Regions from separate parts of the Actinoallomurus rhizosphaericola genome, predicted to be linked through region 1. Evidence: riboswitches for the same ligand, from Rfam matches in the RefSeq annotation. Region 1 holds a riboswitch; each other region holds the start of a gene.
The links. A riboswitch is a leader RNA that binds a small molecule or an ion and turns the genes downstream of it on or off. The one in region 1 is predicted to bind cyclic di-AMP.
Positions count from the first base shown of each region.

Region 1 (9,986 bases):
CCGCGCCCGGCGGCTCAAGGTGATCGCCGTCACCGACGCCGCGTACCTCGCCCGGATCCACGACACCGCCCGGCTGGCGCAGGGCGCGACCTCCGCCGACGCGGTCGTCGACCACGTGCGGGAGGAGCTCGGCGACCTGCTGCACCTGCGGGCCTGCCGGTTCGAGTACGGCTCGCTGCTCGGTCATCCGCCGCGGCTGGAGCAGGACGGCAGCCTGACCGTCGGCCGGCGGCGATGGGAGGTGGAGCGGCGCGGCTGGCCGGAGGAGGACGTCGAGCTGCGGGCCTTCGGCAACGGCCACTTCCAGGGCCGGTTCATGCTCAGCCCCGTGCCGGGGGAGCGGCCGTCACTTCAGGCGCGTCTGGTCGCCGTCACCCTCGCCGACCAGGCCGGCGCCGCCCTGGACACGGCGGCGCCGGAGGAACGGGAGCAGTAGGGACGGGCCGGCGGGATCGGTCAGCCGCAGAGGGCGGTGTCGAGGGCCGCGGTCACGTGGCCGAGCTGGGTCTCGTTGGAGAGCAGTTCGGTGACCGCGATGGTCGCGGCGCGGCCGTCCTCGGTGGCGCCGTTGGTCGTCGAGAACCCGTCGATGTCGCCGCCGTGGCCCCAGACGAGGCCGCCGCAGCTCAGCGGGGTGCTCGTCAGGCCGAGGCCGTACCGCACCCCCGTGCCGAGGTCGGGGGCGGGGACGGTCGTGCGCATCTCCTTCAGCTGCGCCGGGGCGAGCAGCCGCCCGCCGAGGAGCGCGGTGAAGAAACGGTCGACGTCGCTCGGCGTGGAGATCAGCTCACCGGCCGCCCAGCCGAAGGACGGGTCCATCACGGTGACGTCGGTCAGCGGCGCCTTCGGGTCGTCGTGGTGGTAGCCGTGGGGATGCGGTTCGCGGATCGTCTGGTCGCCGACGCCGGGGAAGTAGGTGTGCCGCAGCCCGATGCGGTCGATCACCCGACGGGTGATCTCCTCGCTGATCGGGCGGCCGGTGACCTTCTCGACGAGCAGCCCGGCGACGGCGTAGTTGGTGTTGCTGTACTCCCACTTCGTGCCGGGCGCGAAGTCGGCCTTCTGGGCGAGGGCGAGGTCGAGCAGCTCACGGGGCTCGAAGTACCGGTGCAGGTACGGCAGGAGGCCGTTCGCCAGGATGCTCGTGTAGTTGGGCAGGCCGCTGGTGTGCTGGAGCAACTGCCGCACGGTGATGTGGCGGCCGTCGATGCCGTCGCCGCGGATGAGGTTCGGCAGGTAGGTCTCGATCGGTGCGTCGAGGCGGATCTTGCCCTCGCCGACGAGCTGCAGGACGACGACCGCGGTGAAGGTCTTGGTGTTGCTGCCGATGCGGACGTACCCGTCGGCCGGCACCCTGGCCCCGGTCTTCAGGTCGCCGACGCCCGCGGTGTAGTCGTGGAAGCGCCCGTCCCGGCCCCGTACGGTGGCCAGGGCGGCGGGGAACCCGTCGTCGCGCACGAGCTGGTTCAGGTGCTGCTGGACGGCGTCGCCGGTCCGTGCGGTGCGCGCCGCGAGCGCGCCGGTCGGTGCGAGGAGGACGCCGAGACAGCCCAGCGCGACGATGGCGGTGAGACGCCGGCCCTTGCGGAAACGTTGATCGCTCATGGCGATGACGTTACGTACGGGCGGGGTGACGGATCGATACCGCAGGCGGTAGTCCCGGAGTAGTGCTGGCTGTACCTCCGTCCGGGGGCCGTCCGCCGGAGACCCGCCCCGGAGATCCGGGGCGGGTCGTCACGACGGGACCGGTTGGTCCGGCGGTCCGCCGCTCAGGGTGTCAGAACCAGCCGCAGCCGCCGCAGTCGCCGCAGCCGCCCGACCAGAAGAACCAGTTCGTGTCCGAGGTGCGCTTGTAGTAGGAGTACGAGAGGTTCCCGGTCCGCAGGTGCTTGCGTACGACCGAACGCCGGTGCGCGTAACCGCCGGCACCGCCGTACGTGGCGACGGACTGCGGTGCGGCGATCGTGGCCGTCTGCGCGCTCGCCGACCCGGCCGTGCCGATCGTGGCCATGGTCGCTCCTGCGAAGGCCAGGCCGGCGACCGTTACTCCCATCCGGCGCGAAATACCCATGGAAGATACCTCCTTTGGTTCGGCTCGCGCGCGACGATGCCGGAGTCGCACGCGTCATTTGGGACGTTCATGGCGCTATGTCCCATTTCAGGGCACATCACGGCACTCGCGAAGTCAACCGATATCTGTCGAGATGAGCGATATTTGAATGACGCTTAGCGTTTCCTTGCCGAGATCGGATCGCAGCCCTCGGTCCGCCTTCGGGCAGGGCGTTGACCAGGCGTAACCCGGAAGGCGCTGGGAATGCTCTCGGTGCTCGGAGGCCGCAACGGCATGGTCGTTGACAAGCGCGGGTAATCTTCCGGTCGCATCGGCGCCGGGGGACACGATCAAGCCGGAACCGGGGTATGCACGCGGACGTCCCGAAAAGTTCGCGGAGCCGCGTGCGAAGAATCGCGCAATAAGGGGTTCGGATATGCCGCTGACGATGCGCCGCCGGAATCGGAGTTCACGCGAGGACACGGTCGGCAACGGGCGGGCGCTCGTTTTCGCCGCCCTGCTGAGCGGCGTTCTGGTGGTCGTCGCGTCCCCGTGCGCCCTCGCCGCGAAGACCCGGGCCCTCGGGCACGGCGGCCCGCTCGTCGGTGGAGGCGGAGACGGCAGGATCAACCGCTTCGCCGTCCGCGCCGGAAACGGAAGGTTCAACCGGACCTCCGTCGTGCTCAGCCCTTCGGTCAACCGCGGCGTCCAGCAGATCGGGAACACCACCGTGGGCGGCCGGGCCAACACCCAGTCGGCCGTCTGCATCAAGAGGTGGAGAGCCTGCGTCGTCCGCCAGTCCATGGGCGGCTGGTGACGGCGGCCTCCACTCCGTGGCGCCCGGCTCCTCGGGCCCCGTGCCTCCGTCCGGACGCGGCCGCTCAGGTGCCGCCCGATCGCTGCCCGATCGGCGCGAGGTGGTCGAGGAACCATTCCCGTGCCAGCTCGGCGACCGTCTCCAGAGTCCCCGGTTCCTCGAACAGGTGCGTGGCGCCGGGGACGATGGTGAGCCGGCTCTCGCAGCGCATGAGGGCCTGAGCCTGGCGGTTCAGCTCGATGACGACCTCGTCCCGGCTCCCGACGATCAGCAGCGTGGGCGCGGTCACGTGGCGGAGGCGGGACGCGGCGAGGTCCGGCCGGCCGCCACGGGAGACGACCGCGGCGACGTCCGCCTCGGGCTCGGCGGCGGCGCACAACGCGGCGGCGGCCCCGGTGCTGGCGCCGAAGTAGCCGACGCGCAGTCCGCTCGCCTCGGGGCGCTCGCGCAGCCAGACGGTGGTGTCGACGAGGCGCCGGGCCAGCAGTTCGATGTCGAAGACGTTGGCGCGATCGGTCTCCTCCGCCGGGGTGAGCAGGTCGAACAGCAGAGTCCCGAGCCCCACCTGGTTGAGCGCGGTGGCCACGAACCGGTTGCGCGGGCTCGCGCGGCTGCTGCCGCTGCCGTGGGCGAACATGACGAGCCCGAGACCTCCCTCGGGGACGGCCAGATCGCCGGCCAGCCGGACCGGTCCGGCCTGGATCTCGACCTTCTCCTCCCGCGGACAGTCGTCGGTCCGATGGTCGAAGCCCATGACTCCACCCCCTCGCCCCCACGCTCCCTCCGAACGCGGACCCGGGCCAGAGGCGATGGTCCTCACCATGGCGGCGATCGGCCGTCGTCACATCAGTAACTGCAGTAACAAAAGACCCACAATTGCTCAGGAGTTGACTTCCGTAATGGCGCTCCCTTGCCTCGCATGCGCCGAGTGACCCACATCACGTAAACTCGCTGTTTAAGTGGGCGTTTTGTCCTGCTAAGTTCCAATCACTCTTTCGGCGCCCCCCACGCGTCACCCCATACCCGTCGGCCATGGCCGGCCCGCCCGACCCAGGCGATAGCGCGTTCACAAGACGCCTGCCCGAGCCCGAGCCCGCGTCCGACCAGCCGGTTCACCAGCGAGCTGCGTCGCTTCCGCCGAGCATCCACCGGGTGCGCACGCGAGAGCGGCAAGGGAGTGGAACCATGATCACGCCTTTCCGCTGATCCACCGTCGCCGCGGCGACGGCGACCAATCGGAAGTCTCTCAAAAATCGCCCATATTCGGGCGACCGCTTAATCCGCATCACGCGGAGCCGGGGACCCAACGCATTCCCGGGGTGAATCGGCATCCCCCCATGCCGTAGGGCAGCTTCCACGCCCGAACCCGTCAGCTAACCCGGTAAGCGGCATGGAAGCAAGGAGTACCCCGTGTCCGCTGTCCCTCGACCCCAACGTTCCGGAGCACGTCTCGCCGCCGTCCTGTCGGGCCTCACGGCGGCCGGCGCGGCCGCGGTCCTCGTGACCGCCGCCGGGCCCGCCGAGGCGTCCTCTCTGCCCGCGCGGGCCGCCGCGCAGGCGCACCAGGTGAAGCAGGTCTCCATCCCCGGCAGGGGAATGAACGCCAAACCCAAGCCCAAGGGCGATCCCAAGCCCAAGGCCGACCCCAAGGCCAAGGTCATGGCCGAGCGCCGGCTGCCGGTCACCGCCACCGACGCGCTGAAGATCGCCCTCGCCCAGGTCGGCACCAGCGAGGACGGCGACGGCAGCACGAAGTACAGCCGGTGGTTCGCCGCCTCCCCGTGGGCCCAGCGGGGCGTGCAGCGCGACGGCGGATCGGTCGGCGACTACGCCGACGCGAACTGGTGCGACATGTTCGTCACCTGGGTCGGGGCCCAGGCCGGCGTCCAGGGGATCGGCGGTGACGCCTTCGCCCCCGCGCACGCCGCGTGGTTCCAGGCGCAGGGCCGCTGGGGCACGACCCCCAAGCCGGGGGCGGTGGTGTTCTTCTCCTGGAGCGGCGGCAAGGACATCGACAGCATCGATCACGTCGGCCTGGTCATCAAGGACAACGGCGACGGCACGATCCAGACCGTGGAGGGCAACACCGACGACGCCGTGAAGGTCCGGACCCGGGACACCAGCGAGGTCGTCGGCTACGGCTACCCCGAGTACGGCCAGTAGGCGCGCCTCACTCCGGCCGGGCCCTGCCGTACGGCGAGGACCCGGCCGGAACCCTGTTCGGTGGGCCGAGGCGAATGGTTTACTGACGCGATCATCCCGGTTCCTGGGGCAGGAGGGTCGATGGTCCGGTTCGCGCCGCTGGCCCGGCTGCCGCGTCCGGCCCGCTGGGCGGTGCGCGTCCTGGCCGTTCTGGTGGCGCTGACGCTCGTGCTCGGGCTGTACGGGTGGTGGACCGTACGGCGCTCGTACCCGCAGGTCGACGGGCGGATCACGGTTCCCGGGCTCGGCGCGGACGTCACCGTGCTCCGCGACCGGTGGGGCGTCCCGCAGATCTACGCCGACAGCGCCGAGGACCTGATGCGGGCGCAGGGCTACGTTCACGCGCAGGACCGGTTCTGGGAGATGGACTTCCGGCGGCACATCACCGCCGGGCGGCTGTCGGAGCTGTTCGGCACGACCACCCTCGACACCGACAAGGTCGTCCGCACGCTCGGCTGGCGGCGCGTCGCCGAGCAGGAGCTGCCGCTGCTGCGCCCCGAGACCCGCCGCTACCTCGACGCGTACGCCCAGGGCGTGAACGCCTGGCTGGCCCGGCACCGGAACACCGCCACGCAGAGCCTGGAGTACTCCGTGCTGGGCCTGCAGCGGACCGGCTACCGGCCCGAGCCGTGGACCGCCGTCGACTCGCTGTCCTGGCTGAAGGCGATGGCGTGGGACCTGCGCAGCAACATGGACGAGGAGCTGGGCCGCGCGATCGCCGCCACCAAGGTCTCCCCGGCCCGCGTCGCCCAGCTCTACCCCGGCTACCCGTACGACCGGAACCCGGTGATCGTCCCCGGCGACGGCGGCTCCGGCGGCCGTACGGGCACGGCGCCGCGCGCCCGCGCGCTGTCGCCGGCGCTGACCCGCGTCGCCGCCGCCATCCACGCGATGCCGACGATGATGGGCAACGGCGCCCCGGGCCTGGGCTCCAACTCCTGGGTCGTGTCGGGCACGCGGACGAACACCGGCAAGCCGCTGCTCGCCAACGACCCGCACCTCGCGCCGCAGATGCCGTCGCTGTGGTACCAGGCCGGCCTGCACTGCCGGAGCGTGTCCGCCGCCTGCCCGTTCGACGTCACCGGGTTCACCTTCTCCGGCGTCCCCGGCGTGATCATCGGGCACAACGCCCGGATCGCCTGGGGGTTCACGAACCTCGGCCCGGACGTCACCGACCTGTACCTGGAGCGGGTCACCGGCTCGACGTACGAGTACAAGGGCCGTCAGGAGCCGCTCCAGGTCCGCACCGAGCAGATCAAGGTGGCCGGCGGTAAGACCGTGCCCCTCACCGTACGGGCGACGCGGCACGGCCCGCTGCTGTCCGACGTGATGGACACGGTCCGCACGGCGGGGAGCGGCGCCGCGGTCGCGCTGCGCTGGACCGCGCTGGACCCCGGCCGGACCGCCGACGCGATCGTGTCGCTGGACACCGCCGGGAACTGGGCGCAGTTCCGTACCGCCGCCCGGTCCTTCGAGGTCCCCGCGCAGAACCTCCTGTACGCCGACGTCGACGGGCACATCGGCTACCAGGCGCCCGGCCGCATCCCGATCCGGTCGAGCGGCGACGGGCGCTGGCCCGCCCAGGGCTGGACCGGCAGGGAGGAGTGGACGGGCTTCATCCCGTTCGACGAGTTGCCCAGCGCGTACGACCCGCCGCAGGGCTACATCGTCACGGCCAACAACGCCGCCGTCGGGCCCGGCTATCCGCGGATGCTGACCCGCGACTGGACCTACGGCTACCGCGCCGCGCGCATCGCCGAACTGGTCGCGCGGACGCCGAGGATGGACGTGGCGACGATGGCGCGCATCCAGATGGACGACCGCAACGGGTTCGCGCCGACGCTCGTGCCGCACCTGCTGCGCGTCGGCTCCGGCCCCGCCGTCGCGCTGCTGCGCGGCTGGGACTTCGCCCAGCCCGCCGGCTCGGCGCCGGCGGCCTTCTACAACGCCGTCTACCGGCACCTGCTGCTGCGGACGTTCGACGACGAACTGCCCGACGGGGCGCGCCCCGACGGCGGCGACCGCTGGTTCGAGGTCCTGCGGAACCTCCTGAACCGCCCGGACGACCCCTGGTGGGACGACGTCCGCACGCCCGCGAAGGAGACCCGCGACGACATTCTCCGGCTCGCGATCAAGGACGCCGAGCAGGAACTGCGCAAGCGTCTCGGCGGCGATCCGAGGAAATGGCGCTGGGGCGACCTGCACACCCTCACGATCACCAACCAGACATTCGGCACGTCCGGGATCGGGCCGGTCGAGTGGCTGTTCAACCGCGGGCCGCTGAAGCTGTCCGGCGGTGACTCGCTCGTCGACGCGACCGGCTGGAACCCTCAGGAGGGGTACCAGGTGGACTGGGTGCCGTCGATGCGCATGATCGCCGACCTCGCCGACCTGAACCGCTCCCGCTGGATCAACCTCACCGGCGCCTCGGGCCACGCGTTCGCGGGCCACTACTGGGACCAGGCGCCGCTGTGGGCGCGCGGCGACACGATCCCGATGCGGTCCGACCCGGCCGTGACCCGCCGCGAGGCCGCCCACACCCTGACGCTGGCGCCTCAGCGCAGGTAGCGGTCGGCGACGACCGAGGGCGTGCTCACCGAACGGCGCTCGGCCATCGACCAGGCCAGCCGCACGTACTGGCCGTGCGCCCAGCCCAGCGGCGTGGCCGACAACGTCGGCGTGCCCGGCGCGAACCCGGGCCGCCCGGCGGGCGGGGCGTCGTCCCAGACCTGCTCGGCCAGCAGGCCGCCGGCGTTCGCGGTCGCGGCCATCGCCGCGAGCCGCGCGCCCGCGTCCCGCCCGGCGGCGACCTCGTACTCGCCCCGCTCGCCCGCGAACAGGGGCCACAGCCGCCCGCGCGTCGCCCGGCTCCCCGCCGGGAGGCCGACGTTCCAGTCGCCGCCGTCGGCCTGCTCGCCGTAGCCGTCGAAGTCGTAGCGGTGCCAGAACTCGCCGTTCGGGGTGCGGACGCCGAGGCGCCGGTCGACGACAACGAGGGAGTCGCGCACCACCGGGTCGCCGGGCGGCAGGACGCCGAGCCGGACGAGTTCGAGGAAGCTCGGGTCGACGACCGCGCGCTGGTCCACGCCGTTCGGGCCGCTGTCGCCGATGTCGTACGTCGTCCCGGCGTCGGCATTCCCGTCCTTGGTCAGGCGGAGGAAGTACGGCTTCGGCCCGTACGGGCCGTTCGTGGTGACCGTCCAGGTCCGCAGCCTCGCTCGCCACGCGTCCGCGGTGGCGAGGTAACGGGTGCGGGCCGTCGCGTCGCCGTTCGCCCTGGCGAGGTCGGCGGCGCAGACCAGGCCGGCGATCTCGGTGCCGATCGTCGCGGGGGAGTAGCCGCTCTGGTTCTCCCAGCGCTCCTGCGGTGTCTGCGGCCCGTGCCCGACGATGAAGTCGGCGGCGCGCCGGACGTGGCTCCAGGTCCCGGCGTCGCGCCTCCCGAGCTGCCAGGCCAGGATGATCGGGTCGGCGACCTCGTCGAGCTGCAGGCCGCCCCAGTGCGGGGTGCCGTCGACCAGGCTGTTCTGCGGGAACGACCCGTCGTCCTTCTGCTGCCGCCCGAACAGGTACGCCAGCGCCCGCTCCGCGGCGGGCCGGTCGCCGTCGGCGAGCAGCCCGCTCGCCTTCTCGTACAGGTCACGGGCCCAGACGAGGTGGTACGGCGCGGAGGGGTCCTCCAGATCGGTGTTGACGCCCCACGCCCACGGCATCGTCGGGGACGCCACGAACGCGCCCCGGTACGTCTTGTCCTCCAGCGCGGCCAGCACCAGCACCGACGAGTCGTAGACCCGCCGCTCCGCCGGGGTGCGCAGGCTCGACGGCGGCCGCCGCAGCCCGCGCACGTACGCGTGCCAGCCCCGCGCGTACGCCCCGGCGACGTCACGGAAACCCGTTCCGAGTGAGGCACGGGCGGCGCCCAGCGCGGCGGCGTCGGTGCCGCCGAGACCGAGCGCGAGGGTCAGCGAACGGTGCCCGCCGACGCCGGTGAGGGAGGTGCGCCCGGTCTGGACGATGTTCCCCGGGCCCGCCGTCGCGTAGTGCCGGTCCATCCGGTGGTCGGCGTGCAGGTCCTGCCAGCCGTCGCTGGTCCCCAGGTAACCCGTCGAGGTCGCGGTGAAGGCCGGGGAGGCGGCCAGGGCACTGCCCATCGTGGCGTCGCGCGCGGTCAGCGCGTCGCCCTGAGAACGGCCGCTGTCGTCCGGACGGTCGGCGCGGCCGTTGGACAGCCGCGGGTTGTACAGCGCGTAGACCTGGTACGGCCGTCCGGTCAGCGACTCGAACCGTACGTCCATCAGCACGGTCGGGCGGCTCGGGTCGGTGACGTACGTCTTGGTGAGCCGCCACCGGCCGGCCTTCTCGGTGTCGGTCTGGGTGTAGACGAGCGCGCGGGGGTCGGCGAGCCGTGTCACGTGCGTCGCCGCGTCGGAGTCCCGCTCGGTGAAGGACCGGCCGTCCGTCACGACGAACCGCAGGTCACGGACGCTCGGCGTGCCCAGGTCGGGATAGTAGACCTCCGACAGGCCGCCGTCCTGCAGGGTGAACCAGATCCTGCTGCCGGTGGCCCGCGCGGTGCCGAAGCCCTCCTTGTCGGCCGGCGCCCAGGTGGACCGCTGCCCGGGCCCGCCCGGTGCCGGACCGCCGGTCGGCGTGCCGCTGACCGCGGCGCCGGCCGGCGTTCTCGATCCGCCGGAGGCGGCGCCGGCGGGGGTTCGCGGCGTTCCGGCGCCGGTCAGCAGCGCCGCGCCGGTGACCGCGGCGCACGCGACGGCTAGCGCTCTGCGGGGGCGCACGGACATGAGACCTCCTCGCGGCGACGGTCGTCACCCGTCATTTGCCTGCTTCGCGGGCGAAAAACCGCATTGGCCTGATTCGGCCGAATTTGGCCGAATCGGGGGCGCCGCTTCCGGGGGCGCC
Region 1 is NZ_JAMXMW010000009.1:170,991-180,976, reverse strand. It holds gene NE234_RS21325 (DUF4118 domain-containing protein) at 1-436, shown strand, start outside; gene NE234_RS21320 (serine hydrolase domain-containing protein) at 457-1,605, opposite strand; gene NE234_RS21315 (hypothetical protein) at 1,778-2,071, opposite strand; gene NE234_RS21310 (hypothetical protein) at 2,487-2,867, shown strand; gene NE234_RS21305 (dienelactone hydrolase family protein) at 2,932-3,621, opposite strand; cyclic di-AMP (ydaO/yuaA leader) riboswitch at 4,130-4,270, shown strand; gene NE234_RS21300 (CHAP domain-containing protein) at 4,278-5,030, shown strand; gene NE234_RS21295 (penicillin acylase family protein) at 5,151-7,637, shown strand; gene NE234_RS21290 (glycoside hydrolase family 15 protein) at 7,625-9,868, opposite strand.

Region 2 (9,986 bases), on a different contig from region 1:
GATCATGCGGCCCCGGGCGGTACGGAACCACTCCAGGACCTCGTCGCCGGGCATGGAGCGCCGCTCCTCCACGATCCGGTCGGTGTCGAAACCCTCCTCCACCAGCCGGCGGACCTCCTCGCGGAAGGCGCCGGGGTCCGTCACGGCGCGGACGGCGGCCTCATCGAACCAGGCCAGGTGGGTCACCTGGTCGCGTACGGTCCAGCCCTCGGCGGGCGTGGGCAGGTCCCAGGCGTCCGGTCCGAGGAGGCGTTCGAGGTCGCCCGTCTCCTCGCGCAGGTCGGTGAGCAGTCGATCCATCGCCACGGCCACGCGCCACAGCGTACAGAACGGAGTTCGGTCGCGCCCGCTCCCGGCGCCGGCGATGAGACGGCGCCGAGTGGGCACAATGAACACGTGATCTGCGAAGCGTGTCGTGAGCGGCGGCACGGCGAGTGCCGCGGCGGCACGTGGTGCGACTGCCAGCACCTGCCGCCCGAAGCCGATGCCCCCGAGGAGGGCCCCGCTCCCGCCGAGGGCACCGAGCCGGACATCAACTGGCTCCGGCAGGGCTGAGGTGCGGCCGCCCGTCCCCGAGCCGTACGGCCACCAGGCCCGGCCTTCCGTCCACGGATCACGTGGCCGCCCGCCGATGGCTTGGTCGCCTGTCCACGGACCAATGCGACGGACGTCCGCATTCCGGACATGGTTGGACAGTCATCGAACCACATGTCATCATCGAGGCATGGCTGCTGCGGATCCGTTGCTGGTTATGCGCCGGCACGTCGACTATCTCCGCGTGGGCAGCGCGATCTGTCGCTGACACCTGACCACCGCCACTGCCTCACGGGCGCGCGGTATGCCGGTGTCATTCCCCACACAGCTCAGCGTTGAGCCAGCAGTGCGATCTGCCGGCGTGCTTCGCGTCCCCCACGACCACGGAGGACGCGCACGATGCCATCCCGTACGCAGCGGAAACGGGGCGAGGGCCAATGGGCCCTGGGCTACCGTGAACCGCTCAACAAGAACGAAGAGAGCAAGAAGAACGACGACGGCCTGAACGTCCGCCGTCGCATCATCGACATCTACGCCAAGGGTGGCTTCGACTCCATCGACCCCGCGGACCTGCGGGGCCGGTTCCGCTGGTACGGCCTGTACACGCAGCGCCGGCCCGGCATCGACGGCGGCAAGACGGCCGTGCTTGAGCCCGAGGAGCTCGACGACCGGTACTTCATGCTGCGCGTCCGCATCGACGGCGGCCGGCTGAACCTCGACCAGCTACGGACGATCGCCGACGTGTCGTCGAAGTACGCCCGGGGCACCGCGGACATCACCGACCGGCAGAACATCCAGCTGCACTGGGTCGAGATCGAGAACGTCCCGGCCATCTGGGAGGCCCTGGAGGCGGTCGGGCTGCACACCACCGAGGCCTGCGGCGACACGCCGCGCGTCATCCTCGGCTGCCCGCTGGCCGGGATCGACGCCGACGAGGTCATCGACGCGACGCCGCAGCTCCGCGAGATCCACGACCGGTACATCGGCAGCCCGGACTTCTCGAACCTGCCGCGCAAGTTCAAGACGGCGCTGTCCGGCTGCACCGCCCAGTGCACGATCCACGAGATCAACGACATCGCGTTCGTCGGCGTGGTCAACGACGAGGGCGAGGCCGGCTACGACGTCTGGGCGGGCGGCGGCCTGTCCACGAACCCGATGTTCGCCAAGCGGCTGGGCGCGTTCGTCCGGCCGGAGCAGGTCCACGAGGTCTGGGCGGGCATCACCGGGATCTTCCGCGACTACGGTTACCGCCGCCTCCGTCACCGCGCCCGGCTCAAGTTCCTGATGAACGACTGGGGCCCGGAGCGCTTCCGCGAGGTCCTGGAGAAGGAGTACCTCGGGTACGCCCTGGCGGACGGGCCGGCGCCCGGTGGCCCGCGGGACCAGCGCCGGGATCACGTCGGCATCCACCGGCAGCGCGACGGCCGGTACTACGTCGGCTTCGCGCCGAAGGTCGGCCGGATCAACGGCGACCTGCTGCACGTCATCGCGGACCTGGCCGAGGAGTACGGCTCCGGCCGGGTGCACACGACGACCGAGCAGAAGATGGTCATCCTGGACGTTCCGGAGGACCGGACCGAGGAGCTGGCCGCCGAGCTGGAGGCGCACGACCTGCGGGTCCGCCCGTCGACGTTCCGGCGCCAGACGATGGCCTGCACCGGCATCGAGTACTGCAAGCTCGCCATCGTCGAGACCAAGCAGCGCGGCATGGACCTGATCGAGGAGCTGGAGCAGCGCCTGCCGGACTTCGACGAGCCGCTGACGATCAACATCAACGGCTGCCCGAACTCCTGCGCCCGCATCCAGACCGCCGACATCGGGTTGAAGGGCCAGCTGGTCACGGACGCGAACGGCGAGCAGGTCGAGGGCTTTCAGGTCCACCTGGGCGGCTCGATCGGCGGCGAGTTCGGCAAGAAGATCCGCGGCCTGAAGACCACCGCCGAGGAGCTGCCGGACTACGTGGAGCGGGTGCTCCGCAACTTCCAGCAGGGCAGGAACGACGGTGAGTCCTTCGCCGCCTGGGTGCAGCGTGCCGAGGAAGGTGAGCTGAAGTGACCGAGAGGGCCGTTCCCTTCTACTGCCCCTACTGCGGGGACGAGGACCTGGAGCCGTACGAGAGCGACGGCGGCTGGCACTGCCGCGCCTGCACGCGGGCGTTCCGGCTCCGCTTCGTCGGGTTCGGCGCGCTGAGCTCGGCCGGCGCTCCCCGGCGGGAGGGCTCGGCATGACGCTCCTGTTCGAACGCCCCACCGCCGCGCTCGACCTCACCGACATCGTCGAATCGGCCGCCGACGCGCTCGAGGAGGCGTCCGCCGAGGAGATCGTCCGCTGGTCGATCGCGACCTTCGGCGACCGGATCTGCGTGACGTCGTCCATGAAGGACGCCGTGCTGGTCGACATCGCCTCAAAGGTCCGGCCCGGGATCGACGTGCTGTTCGTCGACACGGGCTACCACTTCGCCGAGACGATCGGCACCCGCGACGCGGTCGAGGCCGTCTACCCGGTGAACGTGGTGAACGTCACCTCCTCCCGTACGGTCGCCGAGCAGGAGCGCGACCTCGGTCCCCGGCTGTACGGGCGGAACCCGGACCTGTGCTGCCACCTGCGCAAGGTGGAGCCGCTGAACCGCGCGCTGGAGCCGTACCTCGCCTGGATCACCGGGATCCGGCGCGAGGAGACCTCGCACCGGCGCGGCGCGCGCGTGGTCGAGTGGAACGCCGCGCGCGGCAAGGTCAAGGTCAACCCCCTCGCCCGCTGGACCCAGGACGACCTGCACGGCTACATCGAGGAGCACGGCATCCTGGTGAACCCGCTGCAGTACGACGGGTACCCCTCGATCGGCTGCGAGCCCTGCACCAAGCGGGTCGCGCCGGGTGAGGACCCGCGCAGCGGACGCTGGGCCGGCACCGGAAAGACCGAATGCGGCATCAACCTGTGAGAGCCGGGCGATCCGGGGGCGGCGGGGCGGTCCCCCTGGTCGCCGTGGCCCACGGAAGCCGGGACTCGCGGGCGGCGGCGACGGTCGAGGAACTTCTCGATCTTGTACGCCGTTCCTCGGGGGTGCGGGTCGTGACCTCGTATCTCGACCACGCTCCCCCGGCGCCGGGGCAGGTGCTCGGTGGTCTCGTCGGAGAGGGGGCCGACGAGGCCGTCGTGCTCCCTCTCCTGCTCACCGCGGCGTACCACAGCAAGACCGACATCCCCGGGGTGCTGCGCGCGGCGCGGGCGTCTTATCCGCGGCTGACGCTGCACTACGGCGCCACGCTCGGCCCCCACCCTCTGATGACCGGCGCCCTGGAGCGGCGGCTCGCCGAGGTCGGCGTCCGGCCGGACCCGGAGACGGCCGTCGTGCTCGCCGCCGCCGGCTCCAGCGATCCGGCGGCGAACGCGACGATCGGCCGGATGGCGCGCGGCTGGCGGGGCTGGCGCGCCGTCGTCCCGGCGTACGCCTCCGCGGCCCGTCCCACGCCCGCGGAGGCCGTGCGCGCGCTCTACGCGGCGGGAGCGCGGCGTGTGGTCGTGGCGTCCTATTTCCTGGCCCCGGGCTTCTTCGCGGACAAGGTGCGGGACGAGGCCCTGGCGGCCGGCGCCGTGGCCGTCTCGCCGGCTCTGGGCGCCGTCCCGGAGCTGGCGGAGATCACCGCGCAGCGCTACCGGGAGGCCCTCCTCAACGCCGGTCCCGTCGCGGTCGCGGGCTGAGCGACCAGCGCGGCGGGTATCTCCTCCCGGCGCCGCAAAGCCTTGTGCCGTCAGGCTTTGCGATTGATCGCCATTTCGGCGATCTTTATCGAGGCGCAAATTCGATCATTCGGAACCGATCATTAGACGATCTTTTAGCGATCATCTATTCCGGCCCGCGATGTGAGCCATGTCGCAAACATAGGTATTTGGTCGGCCGATATTTGTCTGCTATGTTCCCACTAAGTCCGGAGGGACGCCCCCCATGCGCCTCCCGGACATCCGCCGGCGGCGGCCGGCCCACCAGCGCAGACGGCGCAGCGCGAAGACGCGTGAGGGCCTCCGTACAGAGCCGAGACGGTTCATATCCAAATCACGCCACTCCCGCGGAGCACCGCTCGATCCCCATGGAGCGGGAGCGGCAACGTCGAGTCCGTGAGAGTCACGGAGCCGGGGACCCATGAGCAGTCCCGGGGTGAATCGGCACATCCGTCGTGTCGTAGGGCGACTTCCACGCCCGAACCCGTCAGCTAACCCGGTAGGCGTACTGGAAGTAAGGAGTCAGAACCTTGTCCGCGAGTCTTCCCTGATCTGAATATCCGGTCGTCGTCCCGCCCCTGGGACCGTACGGCCAGACCCTGTCTCTTTGTTCGTGCCGTCCGCGCAAGCGGGCGACCCGCTGAATCCGCACCTCGCGGAACCGGGGACCCACCGCACCATTGGGGTGAATCGGCACTTCTGTGCCGTAGGGCAGCTTCCACGCCCGAACCCGTCAGCTAACCCGGTAAGCGGCATGGAAGCCGAAGGAGTACCCCCCGTGTCCCCTCGACACGCCAAACCCCGCTTTACCTCGAAGAAGAAGTGTCTCACCGGCCTCATCGCCGGCGCCGTGACCGCCGGCGCGGCGGCGACGACCGTCGTGACCGCAGGGCCCGCCCTGTCCGCGCAGGCCTCCACCGTGTCCCGTCCGGCCGTCCACCAGGTGGCACAGAAACCCGCACCCGGTACGGGTAAGGCGGAGCACGCCCGCCCCGCGGGCGACGACGCGCACCTCAACGTGCACACCGTCGCCGAGCAGAAGCAGAAGAAGCTGCCCACGGCCGCGGACGTCCTGAAGCTCGCCGAGTCCCAGGTCGGTACGACCGAGAACGCCACGGGCGGCAGCAAGTTCAACCAGTGGTTCATGACCACCCCGTACGCCAAGGCCGGTGCCGCCCGCGACGGCGGCTCCGTCAGCGACTACGCCAACGCGTCCTGGTGCGACATGTTCGTCACCTGGGTCGGCGACACGCTGGGCGTCAAGGGCATGGGCGGCGACGCGTTCACCCCCTCCCACGCCAAGTGGTTCATCTCGCAGGGCCGCTGGGGCAGCGTTCCCAAGCCCGGCGCGGTCGTCTTCTTCTCCTGGAGCGGCGGCGGGGTCGACAACATCGATCACGTGGGCCTGGTCGTCAAGGACAACCACGACGGCACCATCCAGACGGTCGAGGGCAACACGGACGACGCCGTGAAGGTCCGGACGCGTAACACCTCCACCGTCGTGGGCTACGGCTACCCGGAGTACCCGCAGCAGTAGCCGCCCGTCGGCGCGTGCCGTGCCGCCGCCGGTGCCGCGGCACGCGCGACCTCCCCTTCCCGGACTTCTCTCCGGATCTCTCTCACCCCTTCCCCGGTACCCCCATGCCCTCATCCCCGCATGCCCCCGAAAGGAAAGCGATGATCAGGCTTTCGACCAAGGCCATCGCCAGCGTCGCCGCCGGAGTCACCCTGGCCGGCGCCGGCGTCACCACCGCCCTCGCCTACGGGGGCACCTCGGAGGCGGCGGCGTCGCCTCAGGCGCAGAGCGCCCCGGCGAAGGTCGCGCAGCAGGCGCCCGCGCAGGCCGAGAAGCGCGTCCAGAGCGGTGCCCAGGACCGGATGCTCCTGTCGGTCAAGAAGGGCAACGACCCCAAGAAGCAGGCCAAGGCCCCGGCCCTGCCCACCGGTGTCTCCACCGCGACCTCCTTCTGGGACCCGTCGACGGCGTCGGGTAAGCCGATGGCGTACGAGACGATCGCCAGCCCGTACTGGCCGCTCGGCACCAAGGTGAAGGTCACCTACAACGGCAAGAGCGAGATCGGGATCGTCGAGGACTTCGGCCCGGCGGAGTGGGCGGTCGCCCAGCACAACCCGCCGGCGCTCATCGACCTGTCGGAGAAGATGATGAAGCACCTCACCGGCACCGCGTCCAACTCGATCACGGTCAAGTTCCAGGTGCTGGAGCTGGGCAAGGGCCCGGTGTACCGCCACTCGGGCACCGGCTACGCCACGGCGACCGGCGCGGCTCAGGCCACCGGCAAGGCGTAACCCGCTCCCCCTCGCCTGCCGGCCGGACGGCGCGGGATCCCCTCTCGGGATCCCGCGCCGTTTTTGTGCCCGTTGTCCGCGCAGGCTTGCCGGGAAGGAGTGAACTGAGGTTCAATCCTTGTGTGCCGTACCGCCGTACCCCCCGGGTCGAGGCCCGGCTCAGCGCCTCGCGGGACCGCATCCGCGCCGCCGCGCTCTCCGTCGTGGCCGAGCAGGGTTACGCCGGATGCTCGATCGCCGCCGTCGCCCGGCGGGCGGGTGTGGCGACCGGCAGCGTGTACCGCCATTTCCCGTCGAAGTCCGAACTGGTCGCCGAGGTCTTCCGCGTCGCCTCCCAGCGCGAGGTGGACGCGTTCGCCCGCGCCGCGTCACCGGACCGGGCCGCGGCCGAGAGCGTCGCGGCGGTGATCGAGACCTTCGCGGGCCGGGCCCTGCGCGCGCCGCGCATGGCCTACGCGCTCCTCGCCGAGCCGGTGGACCCCTCCGTCGACGCCGAACGCCTGGTTTTCCGCCGGGCGTACGCCGCCGTCCTCGCCGAGATCATCAGTCGCGGGATCGCCGCCGGCGAGCTGCCCGAGCAGGACGTCGAGGTCGGCGCCGCCGCGCTCGTCGGCGCCATCGGCGAGGCCCTCGTCGGACCGCTCGCGGTCGGCGCGGGGCAGCCCGCCGACCCGGATCCGCCTGGCGTCCCGGCCCAGCCCGCCGACCCGGCCCAGCCCGCCCGTACCGACGCGGCGGCGGATGGGCAGGCCCGGATCGACCTGATCTCCCATCTCATCTCGTTCGCCCAGCGCAGCATCGGAGCGGTCAGTGACTACGCATGAGGTCTTCAACCAGGTCCCCCCGCTGTTCGGCCACGACGTGGCCGACGACCCGGCACTCCTCGACGGGCTCTTCCGCGAGGGCGGCGGCTGGGCGGCCGAGGCCGTCCACGAGCTGGGCCGGCTGGCGGGCACCGAACAGGCGCGGGAGTGGGGCCGCCTCGCGAACGAGCACCCGCCGGTGCTGCGCACCCACGACCGGTACGGCCACCGCATCGACGAGGTGGAGTTCCACCCCGCCTGGCACGAGCTGATGCGCGTCGCGGTGAGCCACGGGCTGCACGCGCGCGCCTGGACCGAACGGTCCGGGGCGCACGTCGCCCGCGCCGCCAAGTTCTACGTCTGGCGGGTCGACGCCGGGCACGGCTGCCCGATCTCGATGACCTACGCCGCCGTGCCCGCGCTCCGGCACGCGCCGGAGCTGGCCCGGCGGTACGAGCCGCTGCTGACCTCCGACACATACGACTTCGGGCTGCGCGACCCGGCCGGCAAGCGCGGCATCCTCGCCGGCATGTCGATGACGGAGAAGCAGGGCGGGTCCGACGTCCGGGCCAACACGACGCGGGCGGTGCCGCAGCCCGACGGCACGTACCTGCTGACCGGCCACAAGTGGTTCACCAGCGCGCCGATGTGCGACGTGTTCCTCGTCCTCGCGCAGGCCCCGGAGGGCCTCACCTGCTTCCTGCTGCCCCGGGTGCTGCCCGACGGCACCCGCAACGCCATCCGCCTGCAGCGGCTCAAGGACAAGCTGGGCAACCGGTCGAACGCGTCCGCCGAGGTCGAGTACGAGGAGGCCGTCGCCTGGCGCGTCGGCGACGAGGGGCGCGGCGTCCGCACGATCATCGAGATGGTCAACATGACCCGGCTCGACTGCGTCATCGGCGCGGCCGCCGGGATGCGCGAGGGCCTCATCCAGGCGGCCCACCACGCCGCGCACCGGCAGGCGTTCGGCCGGTACCTCATCGACCAGCCGCTGATGCGCAACGTCCTGGCCGACCTGGCCGTCGAGTCCGAAGCGGCGACCCTCCTGATGCTCCGCCTGGCCGGGGCGACCGACCGCGGCGAGACCGCGTTCAAACGGTTCGGGCTCGCCGTGAGCAAGTACTGGGTGTGCAAGCGCTGGCCCGCCCACGCGGCGGAGGCCCTCGAATGCCTCGGCGGCAACGGTTACGTCGAGGACTCCGGCATGCCGCGGCTGTTCCGCGAGTCGCCCCTCAACGGGATCTGGGAGGGCTCGGGCAACGTCTCGGCGCTCGACGTGCTCCGGGCGATGGTCAAGGAGCCGGAGACGGTCGAGGCGTTCTTCGACGAGGTCGGCCTGGCCTCGGGCGCGGACGCCCGGCTGGACGCCGCGGCCGCCGAGGTCAGGGACGCGCTCACCGACGTGGCGACGATCGAGGTGCGCGCCCGGCGGATCGTGGAGCGCCTCGCCCTGGTCCTCCAGGGCTCGCTGCTGGTCCGGCACGGCCATCCGGCCGTCGCCGACGCCTTCTGCGCCTCCCGCCTGGGCGGTGACTGGGGCCGGGCGTTCGGCACCCTGCCGGCCGGCGTCGACTTCGGCGCGATCATCGAGCGGGCCCGCCCGAAGACCGGCTGAGCGCCGCGAGTTCACCCGCGCTTTGAAGGTCGCCCGGCGGTGACCAGGCCATTGATCGGCGTCATCGGCGAAAAGTCTCACAGGGAACTTCAATGGAACCCTGGAAGGGAGAACGCGACCGAGATCGGAAGGGCGTCATGACGCAGGACGAGATCATTCAGTTCGCAGCCGGCCTGCCGGGGACCGTGGTGGTCACGGCGAGCGAGGAGACCGGCGCTCCGGAGCCGGCCTGGGGTGACACGTTCATCTCCTACGATCCGCGCGGCGACGCGGCCGCAGACCGGTTCCTCCCCTTCGCAACGATCGTGACCAAGGACTACGACGGGTTCGACACCGCCTCTGACCTCGACCGCCCCGGCGTGTTCCGGTTGAACCTCGCCGTCGGCCGCAGGAGGTTCGAGGAGCTGATCGGTCACTCACCGGCGGCGCACGCGGACCACCGCGGCGGCATCGACTTCACGGTGACCGACCGGGTCCTCCCCCACCCCGTGTACGCGGCGCAGGGCTGGGTCTGCGTCCTCAGCCCCGGCGAGGCCACCTCCTCACTCGCCCGCACCCTCCTGGAGGAGGCCCGCGCCCGGGCCGCGGGACGACTCGACCGGACCCGGCCGGGCCCCGCCTGACGGCCGAGCCGGCCGCTCGCGGTCCCCGGCCGGCGCCGGGCGCGTCGCGCACCCGCCGCCCGGGGTCTCATCCGCCGCCGGACGGGGCCCGGAGCCCCGCGCCTCCGGGCCCCGCGTCCATCAGGCGGCGGCGACGGCCGGGGTGTAGTGCTGCGCCTCGTCGCCCTCGATGACGTGGCTCCGCGTGCCGTCGACGCCCACGGGGACGTCGCCCGCCACGGTCACCCGGTGCAGCCTGCGGGGCTGGTCCCCGTAGTCGTCCGGGGCATAGTGCTGGGTGATCCGGTTGTCGAACACCACGAGGTCGCCGGGGTTCCACTGGACGCGCAAAATGTTCTCCGGCCGGATGACGTACTCCTGGAGGATGCGCAGGATGTCACGCGACTC
Region 2 is NZ_JAMXMW010000003.1:223,584-233,569, forward strand. It holds gene NE234_RS08710 (TIGR03084 family metal-binding protein) at 1-312, opposite strand, end outside; gene NE234_RS08715 (hypothetical protein) at 397-555, shown strand; gene NE234_RS08720 (nitrite/sulfite reductase) at 934-2,589, shown strand; gene NE234_RS08725 (Insertion element protein) at 2,586-2,762, shown strand; gene NE234_RS08730 (phosphoadenylyl-sulfate reductase) at 2,759-3,472, shown strand; gene NE234_RS08735 (sirohydrochlorin chelatase) at 3,454-4,233, shown strand; cyclic di-AMP (ydaO/yuaA leader) riboswitch at 4,628-4,771, shown strand; cyclic di-AMP (ydaO/yuaA leader) riboswitch at 4,880-5,017, shown strand; gene NE234_RS08740 (CHAP domain-containing protein) at 5,030-5,788, shown strand; gene NE234_RS08745 (septal ring lytic transglycosylase RlpA family protein) at 5,929-6,558, shown strand; gene NE234_RS08750 (TetR/AcrR family transcriptional regulator) at 6,681-7,382, shown strand; gene NE234_RS08755 (acyl-CoA dehydrogenase family protein) at 7,369-8,976, shown strand; gene NE234_RS08760 (DUF6194 family protein) at 9,069-9,599, shown strand; gene NE234_RS08765 (TauD/TfdA dioxygenase family protein) at 9,720-9,986, opposite strand, start outside.
Region 2: another riboswitch for cyclic di-AMP. It lies ahead of NE234_RS08740 (CHAP domain-containing protein); the one in region 1 lies ahead of NE234_RS21300 (CHAP domain-containing protein).

Region 3 (9,986 bases), on a different contig from region 1:
GGCCGGGGCGTGCCGTGTCGGCCAGTGCGGGCGGCGCGAGCCCGGCGACGACGAGGGCGAAGGTCACGACCGCCGTACGGCGGGCCGTGCCCTTCCCGGGATGAAGAGGGTCGCGGGTGTCCGCGGCGCGGGATCGATCCATCCAGATGCTCCTCTCCTCAGGCCGCCTACCGGGTTAGCTGACGGGTTCGGACGAGAAGGAGCCCTACCGCGGGCCGTCGGCGACGGACGCGGATTCACCCCGGTGCGAAGACGAGGGAACGCCCCGTGCCTCCGTGAGTGGGTCCCCGGTTCCCCGGCGCGCCACGGCGCGACGGGCGATTCGGCGGTCCGGCCGTCTCTCGGCCGGTGACGACTCGCTGGAGATTAACGGATGGTGACGGGGCGTCCAACGCGAACATGCGGAGATGGCCCGGGGGATCGCAGGATGGTCACTCCGGGTGATGTACGGCTGGTCCTTTGCGCCTAGACGCCGCGGTCCCCGCCTGCCTCCGGGTGGGAGGAGACGGGGACCGCGCGGACGGCGCTGCGAGCGGCTCGGCGCCGCGGCTCAGGCCACGGACCTCGGGACGAGGGCCGCAGTGCCCTCGCCCTCAGGCCACGGACCTCGGGGTGAGGGCCTCAGGACAGGACGGACTCGGACTGCGTCTCGGACTCGGTCTCGAGCGAGCCGTTCTGCGACACCGCGGCGTGCAGGGTGTTCCAGAACGCCAGCTCGACGTCCTCCTCCAGCTCCGCGATCTTGCCCCAGAACTCCTGGTCCTCGGCCTTCGCGGCGGCCTCGGCGGACAGGACCGGCATGAGCTGGGTGCTGGCGTCGGCCGCGTCCAGGTCGGCCACGCTGACCTCGGCGGGCAGCTCGACCGGCGTGCGGTGGTGCTTGCCGCGCTTGCGGACCCGGACGTTCGGCGCCGAGACGGGCACCTTGACCTTCGACTTGCCGACGGCCAGGGCCACCGTCCCGAACAGCACGACGGCCAGCAGCCCGGTCAGGGCGGCCTGCTGGTCCGGCAGGGGAGCCGACGGGGCGGCCGAGTCGTGGGCCGCGGTCGTGTGCGCGTCGACCTGCGCCTGGACGTCTTTGCCGATCTCCTTGACGGCGGGCGGGGGCGCGGCGTGCTTCGGAGCGTAGTTCTGGTCGGCCTGGGTCGTCTGCGGGGCGGCCGGCGCCGCCTTGACCTTGACCTTCGAGGGATAGCCGAACCCGACCACCTGGCTGATGTCCCGGGTGGCGCGCGTCAGCGCGTTGTTGTGGTTGGCCTCGATGGTGTGCAGCGTGTGGCCGTCGACCCGCTCGACGATGCCGACGTGCTCGATGTCGCCGATGCTCTTGCCGCCCGACCACGAGAAGAAGACGATCGCGCCGGGCTCGGCCTTGTGGCCCCAGGCGCCCTGCTTCTTGAACCACTTGGCGTGGTCGGGGGTGTAGGCGAACTGGCCGGTCCAGTCCTCGACGCCGGCCTTGTCGGCCGCCCACGCGAGGAACATGTCACACCAGGCCGACGTCTTGTAGACCGGGTCCTTGTCGACATGCGTGCTGTACCAGTCGCCGAATTTCGTGTAGCCGCTGGCTTTCTCGTGATAGCCGAGCTGACTCTTGGCGACCTCTAGCAGTTTTTGACCTACTGAATCCATTCGCTCCCCTTTTACCGCCTACCGGGTTAGCTGACGGGTTCGGGCCAGAGGTAGCCCTACCGTGCGTGACGGATTCACCCCGAGGGACTGATGGGTCCCCGGCTCCCACGACGCTGGTTGCGCCGCCGGGACTCGGCGGTCGGCCTGCAACCCCCTGGTTGGAGGTTGGTCACAGCCCGATCTCGGCGAAATCTAGCCGAACTCTCGCAACAACGGCAACGCGTTCGGAAACGAAAGTCTGACACCGATTGCTCACCGAGCGTAGCCGCGCGTGGAGGTGCCCGGCCGGGTAACGCACGAAAAGGCGCTCTCACGTGCGGCGGAGCGCGCCGGGCGAAGTCGGCGGCGGTTTCGGGCGGAGCAGAGCCGAGCAGCGGACCGTCCCATAAAAAGTGACGAACACGGCATTCGGCAGGGTCCTCTCGGCGAACATCCGGCCCCCACGGGCGCATACGCCGGCGAGTCGCGGGTCGGCCCTCTCGCCGTGCGACCCGTGACGCGCGGACCCTCTCGCCGTGCGACCCGTGATGTGCCGCAGGCCACCGGCGCTCGTTCACCGGCGCTCGTTCATCGGCGCCCTAACCGATCCTGAAGCGCACCTTAAGCCCCTTACGCGGAGGTTCCCCGGCCGCTTCGCTGAACGCCTGACGCGGTCGTACGGAGTCGTTCAAGTCGCATGAAGAAGAAGGGGAACACGTGAACAGCAGGATGATCGGCAGAAGGTCGTTCCTGGCGTCGACGGCCGCCCTCGGCGCCCTGGCCCTCGGCGGGGGAGCGACGGGATGCGCCCCGTCGTCCCGGGCCCGGAGCACGGCGGCGACCGCGGGCGGCCTGCCGCTCACCGCCGTGAACCGGACCGGCGCGCATGCCGCCGCGCCGGTCTACATGTACGTCCTCGGGGTCGACCCGGCGACCGGCGCGCAGGGGCACGTGACGGCGGACGGCGCGTTCGTCCCCTGCGCGGCGTCGGACAACGGACCGGACGGGTTCGCCGACTACGCGATCCCGTTCCGCGACTCCGGCAAGGCGACCGTCGTCCTGCCGAAGATGTCGGGCCGGGTCTACTTCTCGATCGGCGACCGGCTGCGCCTGAAGGTCGTCACCGACGGGAACGGCAGGCCCGCCCTCCAGTATCCGGCGGGCTGGGTCGGTACGGACCCGAACTACCGGATCCTGCACGACTGGATCGAGTTCACCTACAACGACGCCGGGATGTTCTGCAACACGACCGCGGTCGACATGTTCAGCGTCCCGCTCGCGATCCGGCTCGCCGGAACCCGCACCCGGACCACCGGCACCCTGGTGCCCGGAGGCCGTGACCGGATCTTCGCCGCGGTGGCGGCGCATCCGGACTTCGCCCGGCTGGTCGTAGGGGACCGGCTGCGGGTCATCGCGCCCGGGCACGGCATCGAGGCGGGCCTGTTCCCGGCCGACTACTACGACTCCTACATCGACGCGGTGTGGAGCAGGTACCGGGGGACGCCGCTGACGGTGCGGACGGACGCCGGCACGTACACCGGGAGGGTCACCGGGGAACGCCTCACCTTCAGCGGCGGCGCCCGGACCCCCGCGTCCGTCGCCAGGCCGTCGACCCGCGACGTCCTGTTCTGCGACGGCGCGCTCGCGGCGCCGAACGACGGAGTCACCGGACCGGTCGCCGCGATCCTCGGCGCGGCCTTCAACCGCTCGACGCTCCTCTCGGACGCGTCTCAGCCGGTCACCGATCCCGCCCGGTACTACCGGGAGGCCGTGACCAACCACTACGCCAAGGCGATGCACGAGGCCGCCGCGGACGGCGCCGCGTACGGCTTCGCCTTCGACGACGTGGCCGGCCACGCCTCCTACATCCAGGACGGCGCGCCCACGTCGGTGACGGTGACGCTGACGCCGTTCTGAGCCGGCGCCCTGATGGCCGGAATCGGTCACTGAGGGACCTAGGGGGCGAAACGCCGCCCGTCCGCGCCCGTCCGGCTCCGGCCGGTCGCGGACGGCGCTCCGGCCGTTCCCGGGGCGTCCGGTGTCGGCCCAGGTGAGGCGCGGTGTCCCGGCGCGGGTCCGGCACCGGCCGCGGCGTGTCCCGCCGGGACGGGACTCGCCGCGGCCGACCGGTTCCGCGGCGACGCCTCGTGCTCCGTACGGCCGGGCGGGACGGCGGAACGCGTCTCCGGCCGAGCGGCGGCCGTTCGTCTTCCTGTTTGAATCATGACCCGGGAGATGGAGGGGCGCCGGTGACGGAGGAGGCCGCGGTCATGAGCGAGACGACGTCCGGAAGTCAGGCGGGCGGGCCGGCCTGGTGACGGGGGGAGCCCCCACCGGCCGGAGCGCCGCGCGGGACTCCGCGTGAGACGCCGTGCGGACGAACGGGACGGTGGGTGACCCGTGGCGTTCTACGGTGGCCGCGGGCTGCACGGCCAGACCGTCGAGGCCGTCGCCGACATGATCTTCGCAGGGGAGTTCCGGGAGGGCGACGGCATCGACGTGGCCGCACTCCAGGAGAGGCTCGGCGTGAGCTCCACCGCGCTGCGCGAGGCGTTGAAGGTGCTGACGGCCAAGGGCCTCATCCTGGCCCGGCCCAAGCGCGGCACGTTCGTCCGGCCCCGCTCGGACTGGAACCTCCTGGACGGCGACGTCATCCGGTGGAAGTTCGCCGCCGGACCGGACGACGCCTTCCTCCGCGACCTGCACGAGATCCGGTCCATCATCGAGCCGAGCGTCGCCGGGCTCGCCGCCTCCCGGCGCGACGCGGTCCACCTGATCACCCTGGAGCGGGCGCTGCAGCGGATGGAGCGGGCGCGCGGGGACGTCACCGAGGTCACCGCCGCCGACGTCGAGTTCCACCGGGCGCTGCACCTGGCCACCGGCAACGAGATGCTGATCCGGATGGACGTCATGATCAACGCCGGCCTGGCCGGCCGCGACGCGCTGACGCACGGAGCGGCCGGAGGCGCCGACACGGTCCCGGGCCACCGGGCGGTCCTGGAGGCCGTGCGGGCCGGCGACGGCGACGCCGCCGAGGAGGCCATGCGGGCGCTGCTCCCGCGACGCGTGCGGACATGACGACCTCGGGCGCGAGCGATCTCCCCGGCCAGGCCGACGCGAGCCCGGCCTGGCCGGTGAGCTCAGGCGCGACGCGGGCGGCCTCCTCGGCCGGCGCCGGCCCGGGCCCGGCCGGTGACCTCAGGCGGTCGCGGACGGACCAGGACTCCCCGGCCGGCGCGGCCTCGGGCTCCCGCCGGGGGCCTCAGGAACGGGTGCCGGCACGGACGGCGTCCTCGATCGGTGTGTCACCGCCGACGAGCTCCAGTGTCCGCCCGGCGGTGCCGGGGGTGTCGAGCAGCGCGGCGATCACCTGAGCCACGTCGGCACGGGTCACCGCGCCCGGCGGCACGGAATCCTCCAGCCGTACGCGGCCGGTCGCCGGGTCGTCGGTCAGCCGCCCCGGCCGCAGGATCGTCCAGTCCAGGTCGCGCCTGCGCAGGTCCTGTTCGGCCGCCGTCTTGGCCTCGATGTAGGCGGCCCAGACCTCGTCGCGACCGGGCTCCGGAGGCCGGCCGGCGCCCATCGAGGAGATCTGCACGAACCGGCGGACACCGGCCCGCTCGGCCGCGTCCGCGAGCAGGACCGAGGCGGCGCGGTCCACCGTGTCCTTGCGGGTGGCGCCGCTGCCCGGCCCCGCGCCCGCCGCGAACACCACCGCGTCGGCCTGGTCCAGGTGCACCGCGACGTCCTCCAGGCTCGCGGACTCCAGGTCGCAGACCACCGGGGCGGCGCCGGTGCCCGCGACGTCGGCGGCGTGGTCCGGATTGCGGATCAGCCCGACGACGCCGTCACCGCGCGCCGCCAGCAGCTCTTCGAGGAGGAGGGCGATCTTGCCGTGCCCTCCGGCGATCACGATTCTCATGCGTTCCTCAACGTGCCGATGCGGCGACGACCTTCCCCGGTGTCGCCGGTCTCACCCGATCTCCAGCACGATCTTCCCGCGGGTGTGCCCTTCGGCGCTCAGCCGCTGCGCCTCGGCCGCCTCGCCGAGCGGGAAGGTCCTGGCGACGGTGACGTTCAGCCGCCCGTCGTCGGCCAGTCCCGCGAGCGCGGCGAGGTCGGTCGCATCCGGCCGGACGAAGACGTACCGTCCCCCGCGGTCCCGGACGGACGGGTCGACGATCGACGCCCAGCGTCCCTTGTCGGTCAGCAGCTCCGGCGTAACGTCGATGGCCTCCCCGCCCACGAGGTCGAGCGCGGCGCTCACCCCGGTCGGGGCCAGGCGGCGGACCTCGTCCGCGAGCCCGGGCCCGTACGCCACCGGCTCGGCGCCGAGCTCACGCAGGTAGTCGTGGTTGTGCGGGCCGGCCGTGCCGATGACGCGGGCGCCCTTGGCCCGCGCGATCTGCACGGCGAACGAGCCGACGCCGCCCGACGCGTTGTGAATGAGCACCGTGTCGTCGGGAGTGACGGCCAGGGCCTTCGTGAGCGCCTGGTAGGCGGTCAGCCCGGCCAGCGGGATGCCCGCCGCCTCCGCCCAGGACAGCCTCTTCGGCTTGCGGCCGAGCGTGCGCACCGGCGCCGAGACCAGCTCGGCGTACGTGCCACGGCCGATGTGGTCCTCCCGGACGTAGCCCATGACCTCGTCCCCGGGGGAGAACTCGCTGACGGCCGGCCCGACCCGCTCGACCACGCCCGCCACGTCCCAGCCGGGGATGACGGGGAAGTCCGTGGCGAACAGACCGTCGAGGTTGCCCTCCCGGATCTTCCAGTCGACCGGGTTCACACCGGCCGCCTTGACACGGACGAGCACGAAGTCCGGTCCGACCTTCGGCTCGGGCACGTCGGTGAGCTCGAGTACGTCCGGGCCGCCGTATCGCTGCATCGTTATCGCTTTCACACATCCAGCCTTACCAGCGCCCGCTCGCTCACACCTCGACTATCGCCGGACCCGTCACGGTGCGACGTTCAGCGGAACCGGGTGTAGCCGGTGAGTCCCAGCAGGAGGAGCGCCGCCGGGCCCAGCACGACCAGCGCGGTGAGCAGGACGCCACGGCCGAGCTGGTACCCGAGGGGCACGAGCCGTTCGGGCCGTCCCGGGGCGCGCCACGGAACGCGTTCCGCCGCGCCGGCCCGGTCGTCGATCCCCCGGCCGGGCGAGTCCGCCTCCCGGCGCGCGGAGTCCGCCTCCCGGCCGGGCGAGTCCGCCTCCCGGCGCGGGGACTCCGGCCCGTGGTCCAGGGAGTACGGCTCGCGGTCCGGGGAGTCCGCCGGCGTGGGCTCCCGTCCGGCGAGCGGCAGCCCGGCCGCCCAGCCGAACAGGTCGGCGAGGGCGGCCGGCGGGGTGTCGAGACCGGAGGCGAGATAGCGCACCTGCCCGGCGGTACGTTCGAGCGTGCGGATGGTGTTGCCGAGGCCGACGCCCTCCAGCCAGCCGCGCGCGTCCTCCTCGACGCCCCGGCCGATCGACGTCCGGCGCAGGACGTCGGCCTTGGTGACGACCACGGCGATGCGACGGTGCCGGCCCTGGTCGTCGCGGGAGCGCAGGTCGGCGAGCAGCCGCTGCAGCGTGTCGGCGGGGTCCTCCTCGGACGTCGCGGTGGCCTCCACCAGCAGCCGTTCCTCCCGGGACAGCGCGGGGCGCAGCTCCGGCAGGGCGAACGGGTCGATGACGAACAGCAGCGCCTCGCCGTGGTCGAGGTAGCGCAGCCGCTCGACCCGTGTCGCGCCGGTGTGCAGTTCACCGGCCGGGTCGAACAGGTAGAGGATCCGGTGGCCCGCCGGCAGGGTCACGTCCAGCATCGTGGCGGCGGGCAGTTCGGGACCGGTCTTGGCGAGGCGCCCGCCCGCGCCCAGCTCGGCCAGGGCGTCGGCGTACCCGCGGGCGTCCCGTGCCTCGACGAACTCCGCCCGCCCGCCGGCCGCGTCGGCGCCGGCGCGCAGCGCCCGTACCGCCAGGAACATCAGCGTCGTCTTGCCGGCGGCGGGGCCGCCGACGAACGGCAGGGGCTCGACCCGCGCCCGGCCGATCCGCGCGGGCAGGGGGCGCCCGCAGTGCGGGCAGTACGCGCTGAGCCGGAACCGGCCGAGCAGGATCGTCGTGGGCAGCCGGGCACCGCAGCGGCAGACGTGCCGGAACGCGCCCAGCCGGTTCGGCACCAGGTGGCGGTGCCGTGCGTCGCAGTTCGGGCAGGCGTACGCGGGCAACGCCAGCCGCTCGTAGCAGCCCGGATGCGGGCAGGCCAGCAGGATCCTGCGGTACGCCGCCCAGAGCCGCTCGACCGTCCCGAGCACCAGGACGCAGACCGACCAGGCGACGAGGCCGGCGCCCGCCACCGCCACGGTCACCACGGCGAAGGCCAGGGCGGCGGCGGCCAGCGGCAGGGCGGCCAGCAGGATCCCCGCGCACAGAGCCAGCCAGATCGGGAAGACGGCGAGCCCCTGCGGGAGGCGGAGCATCCGCGCCGTCAGCGTGGTGACGGCCCGGCGCGCCTCCGCCAGGCACCAGGGGATCGTACGGCGCGTCAGCGTCCGGACGTCCCGCCATACCTGGTCGAGGAGGTACTGCGGGTAGGCCGGGTCCGCCGCGTCGGCGGCCGGGCGCGGCACGGCGGAGGGCCCTTCCAGCCCGGTGGCCGTCAGGGTCCGCCACGCGACGAGAAGGAACCGGCCGATCCCGGCGCCCGTGGCCACCACCAGGGCGACGGGCACGGCGAACGGGACGACGAACACGAACTCGACCCACACCAGGCCGACCCAGAGGAAGAACAACAGGGCGTAGACGACGGGCACCGCGTCACGCCCCCCGCCGGGCGCGCCGCCACGCCGCGGCCAGTCGCGGGTCGCGGTCGGTGAGCGCCGACTCGACCTGCCGCCGGGCGAACCTGCCCAGCCCGTCCGCCCACACGTCGAGCGCCGCGACGGTCACGCCGGCCTCCGCGAGACGCGCCCCGACCTCCGCCAGGTCCGCGCGGCCGCGCCGGTCCAGGCCGGCGGCCAGCCATGGCTCCAGCAGGCCGTCGCGCACGATGTCCGGCACCGCGGCGAGAACGCGTGCCCGCGCCGCGGGCGAGCGTCCGGCGAGGAACCGCGCGACGCCGGCCATCGCGCGTTCGTGCAGCGGGTCTCCCCGCCGCAGCGTGGTGAGGAACCGGGCCATGTCCTCTTCGGAGCCGGCCCGCAGCGTCCGCTCGAAGGTCAGGACCGTACGCGCGGGGCCGGCCAGCGTGGGCAGCCGGTCATGGATCAGCCGCGCGAGCCGTACGCCCTCCTCGGCGTCCAGCGGCACGCCGTCGAAGACCCGACGCGGCAGGGCGCGCAGGACGGCGAACCGCCGCATCACCGGGCCCAGCCGCTCGACCAGCCACCGGCACTCCGGCACCGTCGGCGCCTCGGCCCACAGCACGCCGAGCAGGTCCTCGATGTCGGGCAGGCCGTGGGGTTCGAGTTCGACCAGCGCGGCGGTGGCCGTGAGGCGGTCGGCGCGCGCGGACAGGACCAGGCCTCCGGTGCGCGGGGCGAGCGTCCAGTCCTGGTCGCCGAGCGCGGCGCACGCCTCCGGCGTGAGCATCGCCCGCCGGACCGCCGGGACGCTCGCCTCCAGCCCGGACACCAGCCCCTGGATCAGGGCCTTCCGCCAGAGCGGCGGAGTCGCCTCGACCGCCGCGGCCACGTCGCCGTCGCCCCGCCGCGCGCAGGCGGCCGCCGCGGCGGCCACGCACTCGGCGTCGACCGCGCCGTCAACGCGGACCGCCAGATCGACGAGCCCGGCGAGCGCGCGCAGGTCCGGCGCCTCGCTCATCGCCGTGCGGAAGTCCTCCGGGAGCCCGTCGCGCAGCCGTGTCCGGGTCAGCCGCGGCCGTACCGCCGGGTCGGCCAGGGCGAGGCGGACGCAGCGCTCGGCGGCTTCCGGCACCGCGTCCGCCAGTGCCGCCGCCAGGTCGAAGCCGACCGCGGGCAGGGTGGGGCGCAACGACGGCCAGACCCAGCCGGGCACTCCGCGGGCGCGGATCAGCGCGGCGGACACCGCCTGCTCCCCGGCGGAGACGGACGCGTCCCCCCGGCACAGCGCGAGCAGCGCCGCCGCGCCGTCGAGGGGGGAGACGTCGCCGTCCGGCACCCGAGCGGGACGACGAGAGTCCGCCGCCGTCCCTCCGGAGACCTCGCCGCCCGGCGCATGGGAGCCCGGCGCCACGCCCCCCGAGACGTCGCCGTCCGGCACCGGGCCGGGGCGAGCGGGGTCCGGTGCCGCCGCGTCATCGGGCGCGGAGATCAGCTCACCGACGGCGTCGATGCCGTCCAGGTCACCGGTCCGCCAGCAGTCCGCGATCACCCGGGCGAACCGGCCCGGCCGTACGCCGTCCGGGGTGAAG
Region 3 is NZ_JAMXMW010000003.1:44,239-54,224, reverse strand. It holds gene NE234_RS07940 (NlpC/P60 family protein) at 1-142, opposite strand, end outside; cyclic di-AMP (ydaO/yuaA leader) riboswitch at 148-330, opposite strand; gene NE234_RS07935 (CHAP domain-containing protein) at 622-1,635, opposite strand; cyclic di-AMP (ydaO/yuaA leader) riboswitch at 1,636-1,783, opposite strand; gene NE234_RS07930 (beta-1,3-glucanase family protein) at 2,344-3,531, shown strand; gene NE234_RS07925 (FadR/GntR family transcriptional regulator) at 4,015-4,692, shown strand; gene NE234_RS07920 (SDR family oxidoreductase) at 4,877-5,536, opposite strand; gene NE234_RS07915 (NADP-dependent oxidoreductase) at 5,588-6,514, opposite strand; gene NE234_RS45035 (TRAFAC clade GTPase domain-containing protein) at 6,583-8,406, opposite strand; gene NE234_RS07905 (GAP1-N2 domain-containing protein) at 8,411-9,986, opposite strand, start outside.
Region 3: another riboswitch for cyclic di-AMP. It lies ahead of NE234_RS07935 (CHAP domain-containing protein); the one in region 1 lies ahead of NE234_RS21300 (CHAP domain-containing protein).